4 regions of the Labrys sp. Lb11 genome follow, and region 3 is predicted to be linked to each of the others. Evidence: riboswitches for the same ligand, from Rfam matches in the RefSeq annotation. Region 3 holds a riboswitch; each other region holds the start of a gene.
The links. Region 3 has a riboswitch for cobalamin ahead of AC27L4_RS02710 (CbtB domain-containing protein). Riboswitches for the same ligand answer to the same signal wherever they lie in the genome.
Positions count from the first base shown of each region.

Region 1 (5,397 bases), 510 kb from region 3:
GAGATCGACCGCCGCCTCGGCGGCGTCGAGCGAGCGCGTGTCCTGCGGGAGAAGATGCATCGTGTCCTACCGCACCAGCGCGACCTGCCGGCCCCCGGCACAGCCGCGGCCTGGCGCCGCCCGGGAAAAGAGCCTTCGGGGAGAAGGGGCAGCCGGCCGTGCCGAGCGCCTGCCCCGAAGCGACGCGCCCTGTCCCAAACGGCCCGGCGGCGCGCCGCAACCGTGTCGGGGCAAGGCTTCGACGGCAATCCGGACGTGTCGCGACGCCCTCCGGTCCGTCCGATCTGCGCAGCGGATCATGCCGCGATCATACACCCGCTAGGCAGCCAGCGCCCGCTCGATCGCGGCTCGGTCGAGCCCCTTCTCGCCGATCACCACGATGCGGCCGGCGCGGGGCTCGCCGGGGCCCCAAGCCCGGTCGAAATGGTGGGAGAAGCGGGCGCCGACCCCCTGGACCAGCAGGCGCATCGGCTTGCCGTCGACGGCGACGAAGCCCTTCATGCGCAGGATGTCGTGGGTTTCCGCCGCGGCCTTGAGCCGGGCCACCAGCGCCTCCGGCTCGGCCACGGCCGGCAGGTCGACGACGAAGGTGTCGAAATCGTCGTGGTCGTGCTCGGGCTCGGCGTCGTGGTGCGAGGGACGGGCGGCGAGGTCGTCCTCGGCCGCGGCAGCGAGGCCGAGCAGCACGGCGGCGTCGATGCGCCCCTGGACGGTCTTCACCACCTTCACGGCGCGCGGCACGGTGCGGACGATATCGGCGGAGACGGTGGCCGCCTCCTCGGCGCTGAGCAGGTCGCCCTTGTTGAGCACCACCAGGTCGGCGCACAGGAGCTGGTCCTCGTAGACCTCCTCCAGCGGGTTGTCGTGGTCGAGCGCGGCATCGCCCTCGGCCCGACGCTTCAGTTCCTCCGGATCGTCGGCGAAACGTCCGGCCGCCACGGCCGCGCCGTCGACCACGGCCACCACGCCGTCGACGGTGACGCGCGAGCGCACCGCCGGCCAGTTGAAGGCCTTGACCAGCGGCTTGGGCAGCGCCAATCCCGATGTCTCGATGACGATATGCTCGGGCCGCTCGGGCCGGTCGAGCAGCGCCTCCAGCGCCGGCACGAAATCGTCGGCCACGGTGCAGCAGATGCAGCCGTTCGACAGTTCGACGATGTTCTCGGCCGGGCAGCTCTCGATGCCGCAGCCCTTGAGGATCTCGCCGTCGACTCCGACATCGCCGAACTCGTTGACGATCAGGGCGAGGCGCCGGCCGTTCGCCGTCTCCAGGAGGTGGCGGATCAGCGTGGTCTTGCCGGCGCCGAGGAAGCCGGTGACGATGGTGCAGGGAACCTTTTGCAGCGTGCTCATTCGGCAGCGTCCTTGAGGAAGGGATGGGGCGGGATGCGGGCGACCATGCCGCGCTTGAACGGTTCGGGCCGGCCGCGCCAGGGCATCAGCCCGTCGGTGGAGGCGGCGAGCAGGCCGGCGGCGGCCAGTATGTCGGGGCCGGCGTCCGGCGTGAGGTCGCCGAACACATAGGTCCAGGCGCCGGGCGCGGTCAGGGAAACGGTGCAGGCGCGGCGGCAATTGCCGAGGCACTCGACCGGGTTGAGCTGCATGGCGGCGGGTATCGTCTCGGCCAGCGCCTGGTGCAGCCGTGCCCCGGAGCGCGGCGCGGTGGGATCGTCGCCCTCGCGCCGGCAGGTGACGCAGACATGAATCACGACGTCCCGCATCGGCCGGGCCTTGCGCCTTTCCTTGCGCCGCGGCGCGGCACGGGGCGCGGTTGCAGCCGCCGCGACGGCGGCAGCCCGGCACCGGTTGCTTCCGGGGCGCCCCGCCCGGACCGGCATGCGCAACGGCAGGTCTCCTGGCTCGCGGGTCGCCGCGACGCGCCGCCTTCCCGGAGATGGCTCCAGTGGCCTCCTGGCGCGCCGCTCGCCGCTCACAGTTGCGGGGGCAGCCGCGGACTGGGGGCCGGAGCCCCGCACCGCATTCCCTTTTGACTCTCGGACGAGAGACCGTCTGGATCGGACTAAAGGACTGTGCGACAAGCCTTGTCAATCGCACAGGCGACGCAGGCTTGCCTCGGCCGGCAGGCGGCGCAGCCATGCACGGCACGGGACAACGGACATGAGCGGCGAGGAAAAGCCGGAGGCCGCCGACAGGCCGGAGCGCATCGATTCCACCTTCCGGAACGGCTCGGTGACCGCGATCGGCGTGGTCGTCGGCTTCTCCCTCGGCTTCCTCAGCAACTGGGCCTCGCAGCCGGGCGACTGGAACTGGCTCGACATCGCGGCCGTGATCCTGATCTGCATCGGCCTCGGCCTGCAGATCCGGGCGCTGGCCGGCATGCTCTATGTCAGCTCGCTCGATCTTGCGATCTATGACCGGCTGATCCGCTTCTTCCTGGCCGGCGTCATCCTGGTGGCGATCGGCGTCGGCATCGCCATCTTCGCCGACGTGCTCGGCTTCAACGTCACCGCGCTGCACAAGCCGTGACCGCCCTGCCCGATCGCCTCACCCTGGTCATCGGCGGCGCCCGTTCCGGCAAGAGCGCGCATGCCGAGGCGCTGATCGGCCGCCTGCCCCCGCCCTGGACCTATATCGCCACGGCGCAGGCCTTCGACGCGGAGATGCACGAGCGCATCGCCGAGCACCGGCGCCGGCGCGACGGGCGCTGGGTCACCGAGGAGGCGCCGCTCGAGCTCGCCGCCGCCCTGGCCGCGGCGCCGGGCCCGGTGCTGGTCGACTGCCTGACGCTCTGGCTCACCAACCTGATGCTGGCCGAACAGGCGCTCGAGCCGGCTTTCTCCGGGCTCGAGGCGGCCCTGGCCGCTGCCGCCCATCCCGTGGTCCTGGTGTCGAACGAGGTCGGCCTCGGCGTCGTGCCGGACAACGCCCTGGCCCGCGCCTTCCGCGACGAGGCCGGGCGGCTCAACCAGCGGGTGGCACGGCAGGCCGACCGCGTGCTGTTCATGGTCTCCGGCCTGCCGATGGTGGTGAAATGAGCGAAGCGGACGACGGGGCCCGCCACAAGGCGAAGATGGCCAAGCGCAAGGCGGTGCAGGACGCGGAAGTGGCCTCCAAGACCCTCGAGAAGGGGCTGCTGATCGTCCATACCGGAGCCGGCAAGGGCAAGTCGACCGCCGCCTTCGGCCTCATGCTGCGCGCCCTCGGCCATGGCTGGCGCGTCGGCGTGGTGCAGTTCATCAAGGGCGCCTGGTCGACCGGCGAGCGGGCCGCGCTGGAGCGCTTCTCCGACCTCGTCACCTGGAAGACCATGGGCGAGGGCTTCACCTGGGAGACGCAGGACCGCGAGCGCGACGTGGCTGCGGCCGGGCGCGCCTGGACCGAGGCGCAGGCGATGATGGCCGATCCGGACATCCGTCTCCTCGTGCTCGACGAGCTCAACATCGCCCTGCGCTACGACTATCTGCCGCTGGCGGCGGTGGTAGCGGCGCTGGCGGCGCGCCGGCCTGACCTGCACGTCGTCGTCACCGGCCGCAACGCCAAGCCGGAACTGATCGCCGCGGCGGACCTGGTGACCGAAATGACGCTGGTGAAGCACCATTTCGCCGCCGGTGTGAAGGCGCAGCAGGGCGTGGAGTTCTGACCGGGACGGGCGGGCGCCGACCGCGGGTCGGCCGAGAGCACGCTGGCCGTGGCCGTGCGTGACGTGGTCCATGAGTTCGGCAGCGTCCAGGGCGACAGGATCGACGTCTCCGCCGTCGACGCCGATGGCGGTGCGTCCGGCGATCAGGCCTTCGTCTTCATCGGCCAGGCCAGCTTCACCCATGGAGCCGGCGAGTCGCTCCGCATGTCACCGGCGACGCTTGAAGCGAAATTGCCACAGCAGCCCGGCGGTGATCGCGACTGCGCCAATCGTGGCGGGAAACGCGTACTCGCCCCATGCACCCCACCAAATCAAGGCTGCAAGTGTGAATCCGGCAACCGATATGAAAGCGACGATCGCGCTTGGTTTCAGGTAAGCCCATGGCCTGGGATAGCCAGCCCGATTTGCGAACGTATCGAAGGCCATGCGATAGATGCCGACGACGATTGCGATGATGAATATCACCTCATAACCGAGGGAGTGATCCATCGTTCCCGTCCTTCGCTCGCGGGCAGAATCCTACCCTAAATCCAAAAGCACCGGAGTCACAGACGTTCGGACCGGATTGCCCCCGGCAGTTTGCGCTCCCCCGCGTGACGCGCAAGCCCCTTCGCCGGCCTGGTGCCATGTGCGATCGCGCACGCCGCCTGCCCTCCCCTCATGCCAGTCTGCAACCTCCCCCTCATCAGACAGTCCTTCGGGAGGCACGATGGCCAATTTCACGCTGACCACCGCCGTCAACAACTTCACCGGCACATCCGGGGCCGACATCTTCTCCGGCCCCGGCGGCGGGGTCGACGCGCTGGACGGCGGCGGCGGCAATGACGAGTTCCACATCGATTCGGCCCAGGCCGGCACGATCGACGGCGGCACCGGCACGGATACGGTCTTCCTCGACGGCAACGAGCTCGGCGCCGTGACCTTCTCCAATGTCGAGACGCTGAACGTCTCGACGAGCAACATCTACGCCACGGCGGCCCAGCTCGCCCAGTTCTCCAGCATCGTGCCGACCGGCGGCGGCAGCGACTTCTACGTGTTCATGCAGAACGCCGGCGGCACGGTGAACTTCGCCAACATGTTCGCCTCGCCGATCGCGCTGCATGTCGAGGCATCGCTGGCGACGTCGGCGGTAACGCTGACCGGCACCTCCCGCGCCGACAGCTTCCTCGGCTCGAACTTCGACGACAAGCTCAGCGGCGGCGCCGGCAATGACGAGCTGAACGGCGGCGCCGGCAACGACATCCTGGTCGGCGGCACCGGAGCCGACACCATGATCGGCTATACCGGCAACGACACCTACTACGTCGACAATGCCGGCGACATCGTCGACGAGCTCACCTTCGGCGGCACCGGCATCGACAAGGTCTATTCCTCCATCTCGTTCGACCTCAGCGACGCCGCCCGTGCCAAGGGCAATGTCGAGAACCTGGTCCTGGTCGGATCGGGCAACCTCGACGGCACCGGCAACGTCCTGGCCAACGCCATCACCGGCAACGCCGGCGCCAATGGCCTCTATGGCGGGGCCGGCAACGACCGGCTCGACGGCGGCGCCGGCAACGACCACCTCACCGGCGGCGCGGGCGCGGACAAGCTGTTCGGCGGCACCGGCGCCGACACGTTCCACTTCCTGACGACGGCCGAGAGCACGCCGCTCGCCGCCGCGCGCGACGTGATCTACGACTTCAGCCACGCCCAGGGCGACAAGATCGACGTGTCCGCGATCGATGCCGACAGCACCCTCGGCGGCAACCAGGCCTTCGCCTTCATCGGCACCGGCGCGTTCTCGCACACGGCCG
Region 1 covers NZ_BAAJOT010000001.1:69,892-75,288, reverse strand. The annotation lists gene cobN (cobaltochelatase subunit CobN) at 1-60, opposite strand, end outside; gene cobW (cobalamin biosynthesis protein CobW) at 319-1,353, opposite strand; gene AC27L4_RS00370 (DUF1636 family protein) at 1,350-1,721, opposite strand; cobalamin riboswitch at 1,829-2,026, opposite strand; gene AC27L4_RS00365 (hypothetical protein) at 2,119-2,487, shown strand; gene cobU (bifunctional adenosylcobinamide kinase/adenosylcobinamide-phosphate guanylyltransferase) at 2,493-2,996, shown strand; gene cobO (cob(I)yrinic acid a,c-diamide adenosyltransferase) at 2,993-3,601, shown strand; gene AC27L4_RS00350 (hypothetical protein) at 3,809-4,090, opposite strand; gene AC27L4_RS00345 (calcium-binding protein) at 4,311-5,397, shown strand, end outside.
Region 1: linked by a shared signal. The riboswitch ahead of AC27L4_RS00370 (DUF1636 family protein) and the one ahead of AC27L4_RS02710 (CbtB domain-containing protein) in region 3 are both predicted to bind cobalamin.

Region 2 (5,397 bases), on a different contig from region 3:
AAAAATGTCGCGGACTCCGCGCGGACTGATGCCGCTCGCCTTGGCGTTGGCGACCAACGTCCTCAGTTCGTCCAGGGTCAGTTCCTCGGCCCGGTTCTCTCTGTCTCGGCGGATCAGATCCCGCACGTAGTCGCTTGCACTGGCATACTCGCCTTGCGCCAGAATCTGCTTTTCGATCCATTCCTTCATGGGGTCGAGCAGGGAGATGGTCATTGCCGCCATGGCTACTCTCCTTGGCCGATATGGGCTCGATAAGAAAATAATCATAATACTTTTCGTCGGCATGCAAATGCCTCCGGGCTGGAATGACGGATCCTGTGAACGCCGGTCCGATGGGACAGGCCGCGCGGCCGTTCAGTGCGTGGTTTCAGGCATCCCGGGGGATGCGGTTGCGGCGCCTCCCGCCCCGTCGCCGCGGGACGATGGTCGCCCCCACCTCCAGCGTGTCCAGCAATGCCTGGATGTGGGGTAGCGCCGGGTGCGGCTGCGGCAGCGTGGCGAGGCGCCGGCGCAGCCGCGATGCGGCGTTCGCCATGTCCGTCGTCGCCGGCTGCCCCATGATCCAGGCGAGCAGCAGCAGCCGGGCCCGGCCCGGCCAGCCGGACGGGCCGCCGTCCCCGCCGGTCCGCAGAAGGCCGTGAAGCATGATGGCATCCGGGCAGGGCTCGGCGACGGCGGGATCGAGCCCTGCCGTCTCGGGCCTCAATCCCACCGGCGGGGATGCCGCCCTTGCGCCGGGGCGCCGGCCGCGGATCCGGCCCGTCATGCCGTTGCGCGTGTTCATGCCGAAGTCCCGCGTGACCTTCGCCGCGTTCGGCGGGCCGACGCCTCGAACGCCCATCGGACCATGTGTCGCCCCACCCGTTTGAAGCGCGGCGGCGCGCCACGGCTGTTCAGGACATCGCCGCGGCCTCGTCCCGCCGCGTCGCGGCCTGGCCGCGCAGCAGGCGGGCGGCGGCGACCATGTTGGCGATGGCCGGGCGCACCTCCTCCCAGCGCCGGGTCTTCAGGCCGCAATCGGGGTTCACCCAGATCTGGCCCTCGGACAGGCGCTCGGCCGCCTTGCGGAGCAGCGCCGTCATCTCCTCCACGCTCGGGCAGCGCGGCGAGTGGATGTCATAGACGCCGGGGCCGATCTCGTTGGGGTAGCGATAGGCGGCGAAGGCGTCGAGCAGCTCCATGTTGGAGCGGGCGGTCTCGATCGAGATCACGTCCGCATCCATGGCTCCGACGGCGTCGATGATGTCGTTGAACTCCGAGTAGCACATGTGGGTGTGGATCTGCGTCGCATCGTCCACGCCCGAGGAGGCGAGCCGGAAGCATTCCACCGCCCAGTCCAGATAGGCCTTGCGGTCGCGGCGGCGCAGCGGCAGCCCCTCGCGGATCGCCGGCTCGTCGATCTGGATGATGCGGATGCCCGCCTGCTCCAGGTCGTGGACCTCGTCGCGCAGCGCCAGGGCGATCTGCCGGCAGACCTCGTCGCGCCGCAGGTCGTCGCGCACGAAGGACCATTGCAGCACGGTGACCGGGCCGGTGAGCATGCCCTTCATCGGCCGCGGCGTCAGCGACTGGGCATAGGCCGACCATTCCACCGTCATCGGCTGCGGCCGCGACACGTCGCCGTAGATGATCGGCGGGCGCACGCAGCGCGATCCGTAGCTCTGCACCCAGCCGTGCCGGGTGAAGGCGAAGCCGACGAGCTGCTCGCCGAAGTACTGGACCATGTCGTTGCGCTCGAACTCGCCGTGCACGAGGACGTCAAGGCCAATCTCCTCCTGCCAGCGTACCGCCCGCGCGGTTTCCTCGCGCAGGAAGGCGCGGTAGCCGGCATCGTCCATCACTCCCTTGGCGTGGGCGGCGCGCGCCTTGCGGACGTCTCCGGTCTGCGGGAAGGAGCCGATGGTGGTGGTCGGGAAGGCCGGCAGGCCGAGCCATTCCTGGGTCCGGCGCCGCAGGGCGTAGGGGTGCTGGCGCCGCGCCATGGCGGGCTTGACGGCGGCGATCCGCCCGGCGACCGCCGGGTCGTGGATGCGCGGCGACGAGGATCGGGACGCCCGGGCCGCGTCGGAGAGGGCGAGCTCGCCGGCGGCGGCGCCGCGGCCGTCGACCAACGCCCGCGACAGCACCGCGAGCTCGCCGATCTTCTGGACGGCGAAGGCGAGCCAGCTCGCCAGCTCCGGATCGAGGTCGGTTTCGAGGGCGAGGTCGAGCGGCACGTGCAGCAGCGAGCAGGAGGGCGCCAGCACGACGCGATGGGCGCCGAGCTGCTGCACCGCCGGCTCCAGGCGGTCGAGCAGGCCGTTGAGATCGGAGCGCCAGACATTGCGCCCGTCGATTGCCCCCAGCGACAGCACCAGGCCTTCGGGCGCCTTGCGGATGGCGGCGTCGAGCTGCTCCGGCGCCCGCACGAGGTCGAGATGCAAGCCGGCCACGGGGAGGCCGAGGGCAAGGTCGAGATTGTCGCCGAGGCCGCCGAAATAGGTGGTGAGCATGATCCTCAGCCGCGGCGCCGCCACGGCCAGGGCGTCATAGGCGATCCGCATCGCCGCCTGCACCGCCGGGCTGGAGTCGAGCACGAGGCAGGGCTCGTCGATCTGCACCCAGTCGGCGCCCGCGGCCGCGAGGCGCGACAGCACCTCGGCGTAGACGGGCAGCAGGCCCGGCAGCAGGGACAGCGGCGAGAGCGAGGCGTCCCGGCTCTTGCCGAGCAGGAGATAGGTCACCGGGCCGATCAGCACGGGTTGGGTCGGGATGCCGAGGCGCCTGGCTTCGAGGAACTCGTCCACCGGCTTCGTCGAGGCCAGCTCGAAGCTCTGTCCGCGGCGGAACTCCGGCACCATGTAGTGGTAGTTGGTGTCGAACCACTTCGTCATCTCCAGGGCGGGCTGGCCGGCTCCGGGGTGGTGATGGCCGCAGTCCGCCGCATGCGCCTCGGCGTGGCTGCCGCGGGCCATGGCGAAATAGGTCTCCAGCGGCACCGGGCCGCCCCGCCAGCCATAGGGCTCGGGCACGGCGCCGACCATGGCGGTGGTGTCGAGGACCTGATCGTAGAGCGAGAAGTCGTTGGAGGGGATATGGGTGACGCCGAGGGCGCTCTGGCGGCCCCAGTTGGCGGCGCGCAGCCGCGCCGCCGTTTCCCGCAGGGCGGCGGCGTCGGTGGCGCCGGCCCAGTGGGATTCCAGGGCGGTCTTGAGTTCGCGGCGGGGGCCGATGCGCGGGGCGCCCAGGGTGCTGACGGGAATGGACATGCGTGATCCTTCGGCCGGCCGCCGCAGGACGGCGCCGGCTCGCTGATGGACTGGGAAGGGGAGGCGGCGTGGCCGGCTATGGCCGGCCTGGGCGCCGGCATCGTCGGCCGGACGCGGAGCAGCGGCGCGGAGGATCGAGCGTGGATTTCAGCAGATGGGAGTTGGACATCGGCAGACCCCAAATTCTTGGGGGCAAAGGCCGAGCGGATGCGCGCAGGCAGTCACGGGTGCCGGCGGGTTCGGGAGAGCCTGCCGATCGGACGCAGCCATGCCACGCGACCACCGGGGCACCCCGCCCGAGGACGTCAGGACCGTCGAGGCAGGTCTCCTGGCTCGCGGGTCGTCGCCCCTGTCCCGCCTTCCCACCCTCCGATCCCGGACGGCAGTGGCCTGTTCGGACAGCGGCTCTCCGCTCACAGTTGCGGGGGCAGCCCCGGCCTTGCCTCGCGGCTCACCGGATTCCCTCTTGGCTCCATGCGGACGGCCCGCATGGAGAACCTCGACGGCGGCAATGGAGCACGGGGACGGCAAAGCGTCAAGTATGATATAAACGCATCTTTATATTGACATATGAAATTTGGGAGGGATCGCAAGCAAGACGGCCCGCCGGAGGGGCTCTCCGGCGGGCCGTGGCGGTCGGTCTTGTCCGTGCTCCGGTCAATCCTTGACCGTATCCTCCAGGAAGAAGCGGCCGAGCGGGTTCTGGTCGAAGCCCTGGATGGTCTTGCGCGAGACGTTGCGATAGGGGCTGTAATAGAGGTCGATCCAGTTGACGTCCTCCTTGGCGGTCTCCTGGATCTGCTTGTACATGGCCGCGCGCTTGGCCGCGTCCGGCTCGCTGCGCGCCTCTTCGACCAACGCCTTCACCGTCGGATTGTTGTAGTGGGTCATGTAGTTGTTGTTGCTGTCATGGCCCAGCACGAAGGTGGTCTTCTGGTCGGGATCGAGGATGTCGTTGGTCCAGTAGTTGACCGAGATGTCGTAGGCGCCGTCCACCAGCATGTTCCAGCTCTGGCCCGGGTCGACCTTCTGGATGTTGACGGTGACGCCGACCTTGGCGAGCTGCTGCTGCAGCAGCACCGAGATCTGCTCGTCGACCTCGTTGCCGGCATTGACCACATAGGTCAGCGTCAGGTCCTTGGCCCCGGCCTCGGCCAGCATCGCCTTGGCCTTCTCCGGGTCGTAGGGTCGGGCCGGATTGGCGGCGTTGTAGTAGAGGGCCCCCTTCGGGACGTAGGAGTTGGCGACCTCGCCGAGGCCGAAGATCACCGTGTCGATGATCGCCTGCTTGTCGACGGCGTAGTCCAGCGCCTGGCGCACCTCCTTCTTGGCCAGCAGGCCGTGCGAATGGTTGATCAGGAGATGGTCCTCGCGCGTCGAGGGATCGAGGTGGATGGTGAGGTTCGGATCCTTCTGCAGCTCGGCGACGCGCGAGAACGGCACGAAGATCGCGGCGTCGAGCTCGCCGGCCTGGACCTTGAGCATGCGGGTGTTGTCGTCGGAGACGATGATCCACTCCACGCCGTCGAGCTTGACGCGGTCGGCCTGCCAGAAGTTCGGGTTCTTCTCCAGCACCACCCGGTCGCCGCGGCTCCACTGCTTCAGCGTGAAGGCGCCGGAGGAGACCGGCTCCTCGGCATAGGCGTCGCCCTTGGCGGTCACGGCCTTCTCGGAAACGATCGAGACGCCCGGCATGGCCAGCGTCGACAGGAACGGCGCCGATCGCGTCTTCAGCGTCACCACCAGGGTGTGATCGTCCTTGGCCTCGGCCGAGGCGACGTTCTTGTAGGAATCGCTCCACAGCGAGCCCTTGTCGTCGCGGATGCGCAGGATCGTGAAGGCAGCGTCCCCGGCGGTGATCGGCGAACCGTCGGAGAACTTCGCCTCGCGCAGCTTGAAGGTGTAGGTGAGGCCGTCCGGCGAGACCGTCCAGCTCTCCGCCAGGCCCGGCTCCAGCTTGGTGCCGGAGCGGTCGACGCGCACCAGCACGTCGTACATGTTGGAGAACACCCAGAAATCGGTGTTCTGGGCCGACTTGATCGGGTCGAAGGTGGTGCTGTCCTGGTCCTTGCCGATGGTCAGCACGCCGCCCGCCTGTGCAAGCGGAGCGCCGAGCAGCGTGGCGGCGAGGAGCGCTCCCGCCAGGCGT
Region 2 covers NZ_BAAJOT010000006.1:206,813-212,209, forward strand. The annotation lists gene AC27L4_RS22925 (ribbon-helix-helix domain-containing protein) at 1-222, opposite strand, end outside; gene AC27L4_RS22930 (hypothetical protein) at 368-646, opposite strand; gene metE (5-methyltetrahydropteroyltriglutamate--homocysteine S-methyltransferase) at 894-3,248, opposite strand; cobalamin riboswitch at 3,550-3,765, opposite strand; gene AC27L4_RS22940 (ABC transporter substrate-binding protein) at 3,906-5,397, opposite strand, start outside.
Region 2: linked by a shared signal. The riboswitch ahead of metE (5-methyltetrahydropteroyltriglutamate--homocysteine S-methyltransferase) and the one ahead of AC27L4_RS02710 (CbtB domain-containing protein) in region 3 are both predicted to bind cobalamin.

Region 3 (5,397 bases):
GCCGCGCCGAGCGGCCGGTCGAGCGCATCCGGCTCCGGCGCCGCCGCATGGGCCCGGGTATCGGCCGAGGGGCCGGCGAGGCTCTCGAACGCGGCCTGTTCGCTTTCGCGCAAGCCCCAGGCTCTTGCCGGGGCGGCCGGGGCCGCCGGCGAGGTGCGCCAGTCCCAGTCGCGAGCCGTGGAGGCCGGATGGCCGCCGGCCGGGGCGGCGCTGCGGCCGAGCAGGCCGAGCGCGGCCGCGCCGTTGGTGCTGGCGGCGCGGCTTGAGTGGAGCTCGAGAGCGGTACGGATGGCCGAGACGATCAGGCCGCGCACCAGGCCGCCGTCGCGGAATCGCACCTCGGCCTTGGCCGGATGGACATTGACGTCGACCTCGCGCGGCGGCAGGTCGACGAACAGGGCCAGCACGGGAAAGCGGTCGCGCGGCAGGTGGTCGGCATAAGCGCCACGCACCGCGCCGAGCAGCAGCTTGTCGCGCACCGGCCGGCCGTTGACGAACAGATATTGATGCTGGCCGGTGCCGCGGTTGAAGGTCGGCAGGCCGATCCGGCCGGTGAGGCGCACCTTCTCGCGCTCCGCATCGATCGCCACGGCATTGTCGGCAAAATCGGCGCCGATCACGGCGGCGAGGCGCTGGGTGAGATCGCCGGTCGCCGCATAGGTGACGGGCTGGTGGTCCTCGCCGGCCAGGGTGAAGGCGATGTCGGGATGGGCCATGGCCAGGCGCTTGACCACGTCGGCGATGGCGGCTGCCTCGGTACGCTCGGTCTTGAGGAATTTCAGGCGCGCCGGCGTGGCATAGAACAGGTCGGTGACCTCGACGCGGGTGCCGGCGGTCAGCGCGGCCGGCTTCACGGGGCCCTTGACGCCGGCGTCGATGGCGATGGCGACGCCGTGGGCCGCGCCGGCAGCCCGCGTGGCGATGGCAAGGCGCGACACCGAGGCGATCGAGGGCAGTGCTTCGCCGCGAAAGCCGAGCGTGGCGATGGCGAGCAGATCCTCGGTCGGCAGCTTGGACGTGGCGTGGCGCTCGACCGCCAGGGCCAGATCCTCGGGGCTCATGCCGCAGCCGTCGTCGACGATGCGGATCAGCCGCTGCCCGCCGCCGGCCGTCACCACCTCGATGCGCGTGGCGCCGGCGTCGACGGCGTTCTCGACCAGCTCCTTGACGGCGCTCGCCGGCCGTTCGACCACCTCGCCGGCGGCGATGCGGTCGATCAGGATCTGGGGCAGGGCGCGGACGGGCATGGGCTGGGTTCACGTGTCGAGTCGCCGCCGATTATAGCAAGCCCGGCGAGGCTCGCTCGCCCGTTGTTCCCGCCTGCCGATCGTCGTGCCCTCGCGGCGCCTTCGCCGATGGCGACGGAGGGGGGCGGCGTGGCCGATGGCTCGATCCCGGTCGACGACACGGCGTCGCGCCATCCATGCCGCTCGCCGGGGTCGGCGTGGGCGCCCGTCTCCGCCGGCCGGTATGCCTTTGCGGCATTCCGTAATGATTCCAGAGTATGGGATGGTCCGAAAGAGTTTGATCGGACAGGTTTTTCCATCCTAGGATCGTGAATCCGGGCGCGAGAGAGGATGAGGACCATGGCGGCTTATGCCAGCTACAATGTCTGGGTCGATCGAGATAGCGCTCTTTTCGATATCCAGATCGACTACACGATCGATGCCTATATCGACCCGGAGACCAGCGAGTATTTCGGCGACACGTCCTGGGGCGCGAGCTACGGCGACGGCACCGGCTGGGTCAGCGGATATAGCGGCGAGTCGGGAACGGCCGGCATCAGCCTCGGCCTCGACCCCGATTCGGGCGAGAACGTCGTGACCGACCATGTCGCCTTTTCGGCGATGAACACCTTCAGCGCCGACAGCGTCTACCTCGACCTCGACATCCAGGTGGCGGCCTATGCCACCACCGCCCTGACGCGCGTCGGCGGCGCCGGCATGGATGTGATCATCACCGGTTCCGGCGACGACACGGTCAGCGGCAAGGGCGGCAATGACACGGCCAGCGGCGGGGCCGACAACGACGTGATCAACGGCGGGGACGGAAACGACCGGCTCTCCGGCGATGCGGGCGCCGACGTGCTCTACGGCGGCGCCGGCAACGACACCCTGATCGGCGGTGACGGCGCCGACACCATGGTCGGCGGCGTCGGCAACGACACCTACTACGTCGATGACGGCTTCGACATCGTCAACGAGACGGCCGCTTCCGGGATCGACCGGATCTACGCGGTGGTCGACGTCAGCCTGGCCAACACGGCGATGGTCCGGGGAGACGTGGAGACCCTGGTGCTGATCGGCACCGGCAACCATGCCGGCACCGGCAACGGCCTCGACAACACCATCACCGGCAATTCCGGCAACAACACCCTGGCCGGCGGCGGTGGCGACGATACGCTCAAGGGCGGCGCCGGGCAGGACCGGCTGACCGGCGGGGCGGGGGCCGACAAGCTGACCGGCGGCACCGGCGCCGATCTCTTCATCGTCGGCGCTCTGGCCGAGAGCACCATCGCGGCTGCCGGCCGCGACACCATCCTCGACTTCAGCCACGCCCAGGGCGACCGCATCGACCTGCGCGGGATCGACGCCCGCGCCGATCTGGCCGGAAACCAGGCCCTCCAGTTCATCGGCACCTCGGCCTTCTCGCACCACGCCGGCGAGCTGCGCTATCGCGTCACGGCCAGCGGCAACGCCTTCGTCGAGGGCGACCGGGACGGGGACGGCACCGCCGACTTCTCGATCCTGGTCAACGGCATCACGGCGTTCCAGGCCAACGACTTCCTGCTTTGAGCAGGGCGTGAGCCCGACAAAAAAACCCCTCTCCCGACGGGAGAGGGGCATTGTCCGCGTGTGTGCCCGGTTTCAGCCGCGCGAGAAGCGCTGGTGCAGCGCGCCGGTGACGCTGCCGAGCACCGCCCAGGACAGGAAGCTCGTCACGGTCACGGCGACGACGAACTGATGCCAGAGCGACTCCGGCACGTTCGTGGCCTCGTCGGCCGGCGGCGGCGCGCCGATGAGGTGAGGCGCGACGATCAGGGCGACGCCCAGCACCGCCGCCCAGGGGGCGCGCCTGAACACGATCAGGCCGATGCCCGCCGCCGTCGCCAGCGCCGTCCCGATCCACCAGGTCTGACGCGGCCCGAGTTCGGTTGCCGGCATGCCCGGCAGTTCCGGGGGCAGGCCGAGGCTGGGCGCGATCGTGAACACCGCAAAGCCGGCCAGGCCCCAGATCAGGCCCTCGCGCCAGGTGATCGCGCGGCCCGAGATCACATAGGCGCTGGTCAGCAGCAGGGCAAAGCCAATGGCGGTGAGGACATCGGCGAGCGCGGTGAAGGCGTTGCGCTGGAAGCCGTCGGCCGGTTCCCAGGCCTCGGCGTCATGCTCGTGGGCCGCGGCGCCGGCCTGGTGCTCGTGCGCCGCCTGGGCCTCGGCCGCTGCCGGCGCGGCAGCCTCGGCAGCCTTCTCGTAGACCTCGGCCTTGAGGATCAGCGGCACGGTGCCGAACTGGTGGGCGAACGTGACCAGCAGCCCGGCAATCAGGCCTGCGACGACCGAGGTGAAGACGATGGACCGGAAGATGCTCACGGCGCCGTCTCAGTGACAGGGGAAGGCGTTGGAATGCCGGGTGTCGTGGGCGGCGTTGTGCAGGACGTCGATCGGCGAGAAACCGACCATGCCAAGGACGAGAATGCCCAGGGCCAGGGCGGCGAAGGCCTGGATCAGGACGCTGGCGCGGTCGCGGACCGCGGTATGGCCGATGACGGCCGATTGCTGGGACATGCGACGCTCCTCGCTTGCGAAATCACCCGCGGATCCGCGGCGGGAGAGCGAGAAGCCGCAAGCACCGGCCTCGAGAGCCGGTTCTTGCACCACTCGGGACACCCCGCCCGGTCCTGGACCAACAACGGCAGGTCTCCTGGCTCGCGGGTCGGTGTCTCAGGCCGGCCTTCCCGGTTTCCCAGTGGCTCGATTCGGTCTTCGACTCGCCGCTTACAGTTGCGGGGGCAGCCGGCGCTTCGGCCTCGCGGCCTCACGACGTTCCCTTTTGACCCCTTGCGGGGACCGTTGAAGCCTTGGACGCTACCGATGGGGCAGGAGGGTGTCAAGGAGAGGCGCGACATCCCATGTCTTTCCCGCGTCACGGTCGGGCGGCGGCGCGTCGGATGTCGCGGCTGTTCAGGTGGAAATTCGCCTGCCGGCCGAGGGCCGCCCGGGCGATCTTGGCCCGCGCCGCCGCCTCGAACACAGCCCGATGCGCCGCGAACCAGGCGAGGCAGTCCTCGGCCGTGCTCTCCCGTCCGACGAGGATGCGGAAGGCCCGGCGGTGCACGACGCACAGCCCGTCATGGCCGGCGGCTCGGAAGGCGAGAGAATCGATGTCGGGGCGCCATATGGCGGTCATGCCCGCTCCAGCAGGGCGGCGAGCCTGCGCTTCAGTTCCTCCTTCGCCGGCCGGGCCAGGCGCAGGATGACGCTGACCCGGAAGAAGTCGAGCACGCCGAAGAGGTCGACGTCGGGCCGGATCAGGATGTCGGGCGGGTGGCGCGCCAGCTTCTGGTCGATCAGCGAGCCCTGCAGGATCTGCAAGGCGCCGAACACCGCGTCCCACGGCCCGGGCAGGTGCTCCCGCGCCGGCCGGAGCGGGCCGCCGGTGACGTCGACGCCGACCACGATGTCGGCGTGGGCGCGGACATGATCGATCGGCAGGGGATTGACCGCACCGCCGTCGATGAGCACGCGGCCGTCGATCTCCACCGGCCGGATCAGGCCTGGAATGGCGATGGAGGCGGCGACGGCCCGGTGCAGCGGCCCACTGGTGAACGCCACCTCCCGGCGGGCGTAGAAATCGGTGGCGACGATCGTCAGCGGCGTGGCGCAGGCGCCGAAGTCCGGCGCCACCGCCTGCGGCAGCAGCAGCGCGCACAGGGCCTCTGGATCGATCAGCATCGGATTGCCGAAGCCGGAAAAGATGTCGACGAAGCGCCCGGCCCGGGCTTCCATCACCTTGGCGAGCATGCCGCGCCGGTCGCGCAACGTCGCGACCGTGACCTCGCGGATATCCCTGGCCGGCATGCCGGAGGCATAGGCGGCGGCCAGGATCGCGCCCATGGAGGTGCCGGAGAGCGCCACAGGCCTGACGCCGAGCTCGTCGAGTGCCTCCAGCATCGGGATATGCGCCAGCCCGCGGGCGCCGCCGCCGCCGAGCGCGATCGCCACGCTCGGCGCGCCGTGGGGCCGCGACTGGGATCGGCCGGTCAACGCGGCCCCCTAGGCGAAGAAGCGCAGAAGCGCCGCCGCTGTTGCCGCCGGGTTCTCCTCGGCGAGGAAATGGCCGCCTTCGATCGCCGTGCCGGCGACGTCGTCGGCCCATTCGCGCCAGACTTCGAGGGGA
Region 3 covers NZ_BAAJOT010000001.1:576,172-581,568, forward strand. The annotation lists gene mutL (DNA mismatch repair endonuclease MutL) at 1-1,247, opposite strand, end outside; gene AC27L4_RS02700 (calcium-binding protein) at 1,587-2,795, shown strand; gene AC27L4_RS02705 (CbtA family protein) at 2,868-3,590, opposite strand; gene AC27L4_RS02710 (CbtB domain-containing protein) at 3,600-3,785, opposite strand; cobalamin riboswitch at 3,895-4,087, opposite strand; gene AC27L4_RS02715 (hypothetical protein) at 4,144-4,407, opposite strand; gene AC27L4_RS02720 (patatin-like phospholipase family protein) at 4,404-5,264, opposite strand; gene AC27L4_RS02725 (alpha/beta fold hydrolase) at 5,274-5,397, opposite strand, start outside.

Region 4 (5,397 bases), on a different contig from region 3:
GTCTTCTCCTCGATCCCGGCTCGATTCCCTGCATTGTCATGCATCACGGTCGGAATATTGCCGACATCGACGCATGAAGGCGGCTTGCCGTCGAACAGGGGACCGTCGAGATCGAAGTCCCAATGCTCGACGAGGCCCGCGTCGACCTGGCTGGCGGCACGGATGGCGTCGGGCGCGAGGGCATAGCCGCTGCTGTCCCTGGCGGGATAGGTGCTGCCGTGGCCGGCCCCGAAGAGCACGATCCGGGGTGCGCGCCCGCCGTCGAGGCGGGCGGGAAACCCCAGGAAGGTGAGGGCAAGGGTCATTGGGAAGGCGGCTCAGATGCCGAGCTTGCTCTTCAGCAGGTCGTTGACGGCCCCCGGCGCCGCCTTGCCGCCCGTCTGCTTCATGACCTGGCCGACGAACCAGCCGAGCATGGTGGGCTTCGCCTTCACCTGCTCGACCTTGTCGGGGTTGGCGGCGATCACCGCATCGACCGCCGCCTCGATCGCGCCGGTGTCGGTGACCTGCTTCATGCCGCGAGCCTCGACCAGGGTGCGCGGGTCGCCGCCCTCGCTCCAGACGATCTCGAACAGGTCCTTGGCGATCTTGCCGGAGATCGTGCCTTCGCCGATCAGGTCGACGATGCCGCCGAGCTGCGCCGCCGAGACCGGCGAAGAGGCGATGTCCTTGCCTTCCTTGTTCAGACGGCCGAACAGCTCGTTGATCACCCAGTTGGCCGCCGCCTTGCCGTCGCGGCCCCTGGCCACGGCTTCGAAGAAGTCAGCCGATTCGCGCTCGGCCACCAGCACGCCGGCGTCATAGGGCGACAGGCCGTAATCGGCGATGAAGCGCGCCTTCTTGGCATCCGGAAGTTCGGGCAGGTCCTTGGCCAGCGCGTCGACATAGGCCTGGTCGAACTCGAGCGGCAACAGGTCGGGGTCGGGGAAGTAGCGATAGTCGTGCGCTTCCTCCTTCGAACGCATGGAGCGCGTCTCGCCCTTGCCGGGATCGTAGAGGCGCGTCTCCTGCTCGATGACGCCGCCATCCTCGAGGATGGCGATCTGGCGGCGCGCCTCGGTCTCGATCGCCTGGCCGATGAAGCGGATCGAGTTGACGTTCTTGATCTCGCAGCGCGTGCCGAAGGGCTCGCCCGGCCGGCGCACGGAGACGTTGACGTCGGCGCGCAGGTTGCCCTTGTCCATGTCGCCGTCGCAGGTGCCGAGATAGCGCAGGATGGTGCGCAGCTTGGTCACATAGGCGCGCGCCTGGTCGGACGAGCGCAGGTCCGGCTTGGAGACGATCTCCATCAGCGCCACGCCCGAACGGTTCAGGTCGACGAAGGACATCGAGGGGTGCTGGTCGTGCAGCGACTTGCCGGCGTCCTGCTCCAGGTGCAGACGCTCGATGCCGACCGTCAGCGTCTCGCCCGTCTCCGGCACCTCGACGACAATGGTGCCCTCGCCGACGATCGGCTGCTTGTACTGGCTGATCTGGTAGCCCTGCGGCAGATCCGGGTAGAAGTAGTTCTTCCGGTCGAACACCGACCTGTGGTTGATCTGCGCCTTGAGGCCGAGGCCGGTGCGGATCGCCTGGCGCACGCATTCCTCGTTGATCACCGGCAGCATGCCGGGCATGGCAGCGTCGACCAGCGAGACATGGCTGTTGGGCTCGGCGCCGAAACCGGTGGAGGCGCCCGAAAACAGCTTCGCCTCGGAGGTGACCTGGGCGTGGACCTCCAGGCCGATGACCAGTTCCCAGTCGCCGGTGGCGCCCTTGATGATCTTCTTGGGGTCGACGGCGGCGGTCATGGCGGGGCTCCGGACGGCGGGATCGAATGCTGGGCTTCCGAATAGAGGGTCGTGGGCTGCCTATCAAGTTTCAGCCGCCGGCGCCTGCCCCCAGCCGTCCTCGAACACCAGCTCATCGAGCGGCAGCCGCCGGGCCCAGCGCTTCGCCTCCAGCTCCGGCCGCTCGTAGAGCCGGTCGACATAGCCGACGCAGAGATAGGCGACGATGACGATGCCGGCGGGGATGCGCAGGATCGCCCGCATCCGCGCCTCCTCGAAGATCGAGACCCAGCCGACGCCGATGCCCTCGGCCCGGGCCGCCAGCCAGAGGTTCTGCACGGCGCAGGCGGTGGAATGGAGATCCATGTCGCGATTGTGGGTGCGGCCGAGCACCGCCGGCCCGCCGCGGGAGCGGTCGCAGGTGACGCAGATGTTGAGCGGCGCGGCCCGGATGCCTTCCAGCTTCAGCGAGCGGTAGAGCGCCGCGCGCTCGCCGGTGAACAGCGAGGCGGCCTCGGCGTTGGCCGCCTCGAACGCCCGGCGCACCTCCTCCTTCACCGCTTCCGAGCGGATGAGCAGGAAGTTCCACGGCTGCATCAGGCCGACCGACGGCGCATGATGCGCCGCCTCCAGCAGCCGCCGGACGACGTCGCCGGGGATCGGCCGCGGCAGGAACGGGCCGCGCACGTCGCGGCGCGTCTCGATCGCCCGATAGAGCGCGGCGCGCTCGCCTTCGCTGAACGGACCGGCCGCGACGAGACCGGCGTCGATCGGATCGGAAACAGGTTCGGGCATCGGTCTCCCCACCATGCCGGATCGCCCGTTCCGCCGTCCGTGCGGAAAGAGCTTGCCGTCTGGCCGGTCTTCCGACTCCGGATCCTCCCGTTCCGGCGCCTTCCCGGCCCTGCGGCCAGTGGCGTCATCCTGCCGGAACAGTCCCCGTCACGGCGTTGGGCACGTCGCGGATTGGCACCGCGTTCCCGATTCTCCCGCATGCGCGGGCACCAGACGCAGCAGCGATAGCGCAGGTGCAGCCCCGCCGGCAAGGCGCCGCTTGCGATCCGCCCGCCAGCCGGCATTGTGGGGGCAAGCAGCCTGTCGTGGCTTTCGCCACGCTTGATTTGCATTTTTCAATGCAGAATCAAGGCTGCGCAGACTCACACGTGCAAGCAGGTCCGCGAGAACCTGCCTTGCCTGGATGCCCCCGATGCCCCCACACCCCGACCGCCCCGATCGCATCCCCACGCTCGCCACCGAGCGCCTGACCCTGCGCGGCCACGGCATCGGCGACTTCGACGCCATGGCCGCGCTGTGGGCGGATCCGGAGGTCACGCGCCACATCGGCGGCCGTCCTCTGACCCGGGAAGAGGCCTGGGGACGCCTCCTGCGCTATGCCGGACTGTGGTCCTTGCTCGGCTACGGCTACTGGGCCATCGTCGAGACGGCATCCGGCCGCTTCGTCGGCGAGGCCGGGTTCGCCGATTTCCGGCGGGAGATCGAGCCGCCGCTCGACGGCATCCCCGAAGCGGGCTGGATCCTGGCGTCCTGGGCCCAGGGCCGGGGGTTCGGGACCGAGGCCCTGCACGCGATGCTGGCCTGGGGCGAGGCGTATTTCGGGCCGGTGCGCAGCGCCTGCCTGATCGCCCCGGAGAACCTGCGCTCGATCCGCCTGGCGCGGCGGTGCGGCTATCGGGTGGCCTCGCCGGCCGCCTACAAGGGCCAGTCCCTGCTCCTGCTCCGGCACGAAGCCGGCGCCCAGATGTGATGCTGCTGTGCAACAGGCCGTGCGCGACCTTGGATGCGGCGCGATGCCCCCCTTGCGATTCGAGAGAATCGCCGGCACGTTCGAGGCGTCGTCAACCAGCGAAAGGAGGTGATCCAGTGTCTCATCGGTGTGAAGTCCGGTCCTCGGCGCTCTGGATCCTCACTCTGCGCGAGGTCCGCGGCGCCTGACGCCGGTTGGCCGTCAAGGCCGGACCAGACCCGAATTTTCAAGCAAGCCCAGAGGCGGAACGCACGGCGTTTCGCCTCTGTTGCGTTCCGGGGGCCGGGCAAGCCGCCCCGATGGCAGCCGGTGGCGGCCCTATTCGCCGAGATGCTCGGCCTCGTAGCGGCAGATCCAGTCGATCAGATTGCGCCACACGGCTTCGGCCAGATCCGGCGGCAGCCCCCGGGCCTGCGCCAGGCCGCGGACATGGGCGACCACGTCCTCCACCCGATCGGGAATGAGCGCCGGCAGGTTCTCGCGCGCCTTCACGGCGATGACCCGCTCGACGATGCCCATGCGCTCGGCCAGCAGGGCGACCAGGCCGCCATCGATCCGGTCGATCTCCCGGCGCAGATCCGCCAGCGTATCGGCGCGCTCAGCCGCCACGGCGGCGCGCCCTGCCCTGCCGGAGGGCGCCCATCACGCCCACCACGCCTTCGGCCGCGGCAGCGGCCCTGCCGCCTGCTCGATCACCTCGCCGAGGGCGAACAGGGTCTCCTCGTCGAAGGCCCGGCCGATCAGCTGCAGGCCGAGCGGCAGGCCGTCGGCCGACAGGCCCGCGGGCACGGCCAGGCCGGGCAGGCCGGCCATGTTCACGGTCACGGTGAAGACGTCGTTGAGGTACATCTCCACCGGATCGGCATCGGCCTTCTCGCCGATGCCGAAGGCGGCGGAGGGCGTCGCCGGGGTCAGGATCGCATCGACGCCGGCGGCATAGGCCTGCTCGAAATCGCGCTTGATCAGCGTCCGCACCTTCTGCGCCCGGACATAGTAGGCGTCGTAGTAGCCGGCCGAAAGCACATAGGTGCCGATCATCACCCTGCGCTTGACCTCGGCGCCGAAGCCGGCGGCGCGGGTGTTCTCGTACATCTCGACGATGTCGCGGCCGGGCACGCGCAGGCCGTAGCGCACGCCGTCATAGCGGGCGAGGTTGGACGAGGCTTCCGCCGGGGCGACGATGTAGTAGGCCGGCAGGGCGTATTTCGTGTGCGGCAGCGAGATCTCGCGGATGGTGGCGCCGGCGGCCCTGAGCCAGTCGACGCCGCGCTGCCACAGCGCGCCGATCTCGGCCGGCAGGCCGTCGATGCGGTATTCCTTCGGGATGCCGATGACCATGCCCTTGACCGAGCGGCCGACCGAGGCCTCGTAGTCCGGCACCGGCACGTCGACCGAGGTGGTGTCCTTGGCGTCGGGCCCGGCCATGGACCGCAGCAGGACGGCACAGTCGCGCACCGTGCGGGCGAAGGGGCCGGCCTGGTCGAGCGAGGAGGCGAAGGCGACGACGCCCCAGCGCGAGCAGCGGCCATAGGTCGGCTTGATGCCGGTGATGCCGGTGAAGGCGGCTGGCTGGCGGATTGAGCCGCCGGTATCGGTACCGGTCGCGCCGGCGCAGAGCCCGGCCGCCACCGCCGCGGCCGAGCCGCCGGAGGAACCGCCCGGCACCAGGAAGCCCCGGGTCTCCCCCTTGCCGAGCTTCGCCCTGGCCTGGGCGCCGTCCCAGTTCGGCGGCAGCCAGGGCGAGACCACGGGACCGAAGGCCGAGGTTTCGTTCGACGAGCCCATGGCGAACTCGTCATTGTTGATCTTGCCGAGCATCACCGCGCCGTCGCGCCAGAGCTGGCTGGTGACGGTGGATTCGTA
Region 4 covers NZ_BAAJOT010000005.1:394,492-399,888, reverse strand. The annotation lists gene AC27L4_RS20465 (agmatinase) at 1-305, opposite strand, end outside; gene gatB (Asp-tRNA(Asn)/Glu-tRNA(Gln) amidotransferase subunit GatB) at 318-1,790, opposite strand; gene bluB (5,6-dimethylbenzimidazole synthase) at 1,854-2,564, opposite strand; cobalamin riboswitch at 2,609-2,793, opposite strand; gene AC27L4_RS20450 (GNAT family N-acetyltransferase) at 2,977-3,534, shown strand; gene AC27L4_RS20445 (chorismate mutase) at 3,853-4,143, opposite strand; gene gatA (Asp-tRNA(Asn)/Glu-tRNA(Gln) amidotransferase subunit GatA) at 4,177-5,397, opposite strand, start outside.
Region 4: linked by a shared signal. The riboswitch ahead of bluB (5,6-dimethylbenzimidazole synthase) and the one ahead of AC27L4_RS02710 (CbtB domain-containing protein) in region 3 are both predicted to bind cobalamin.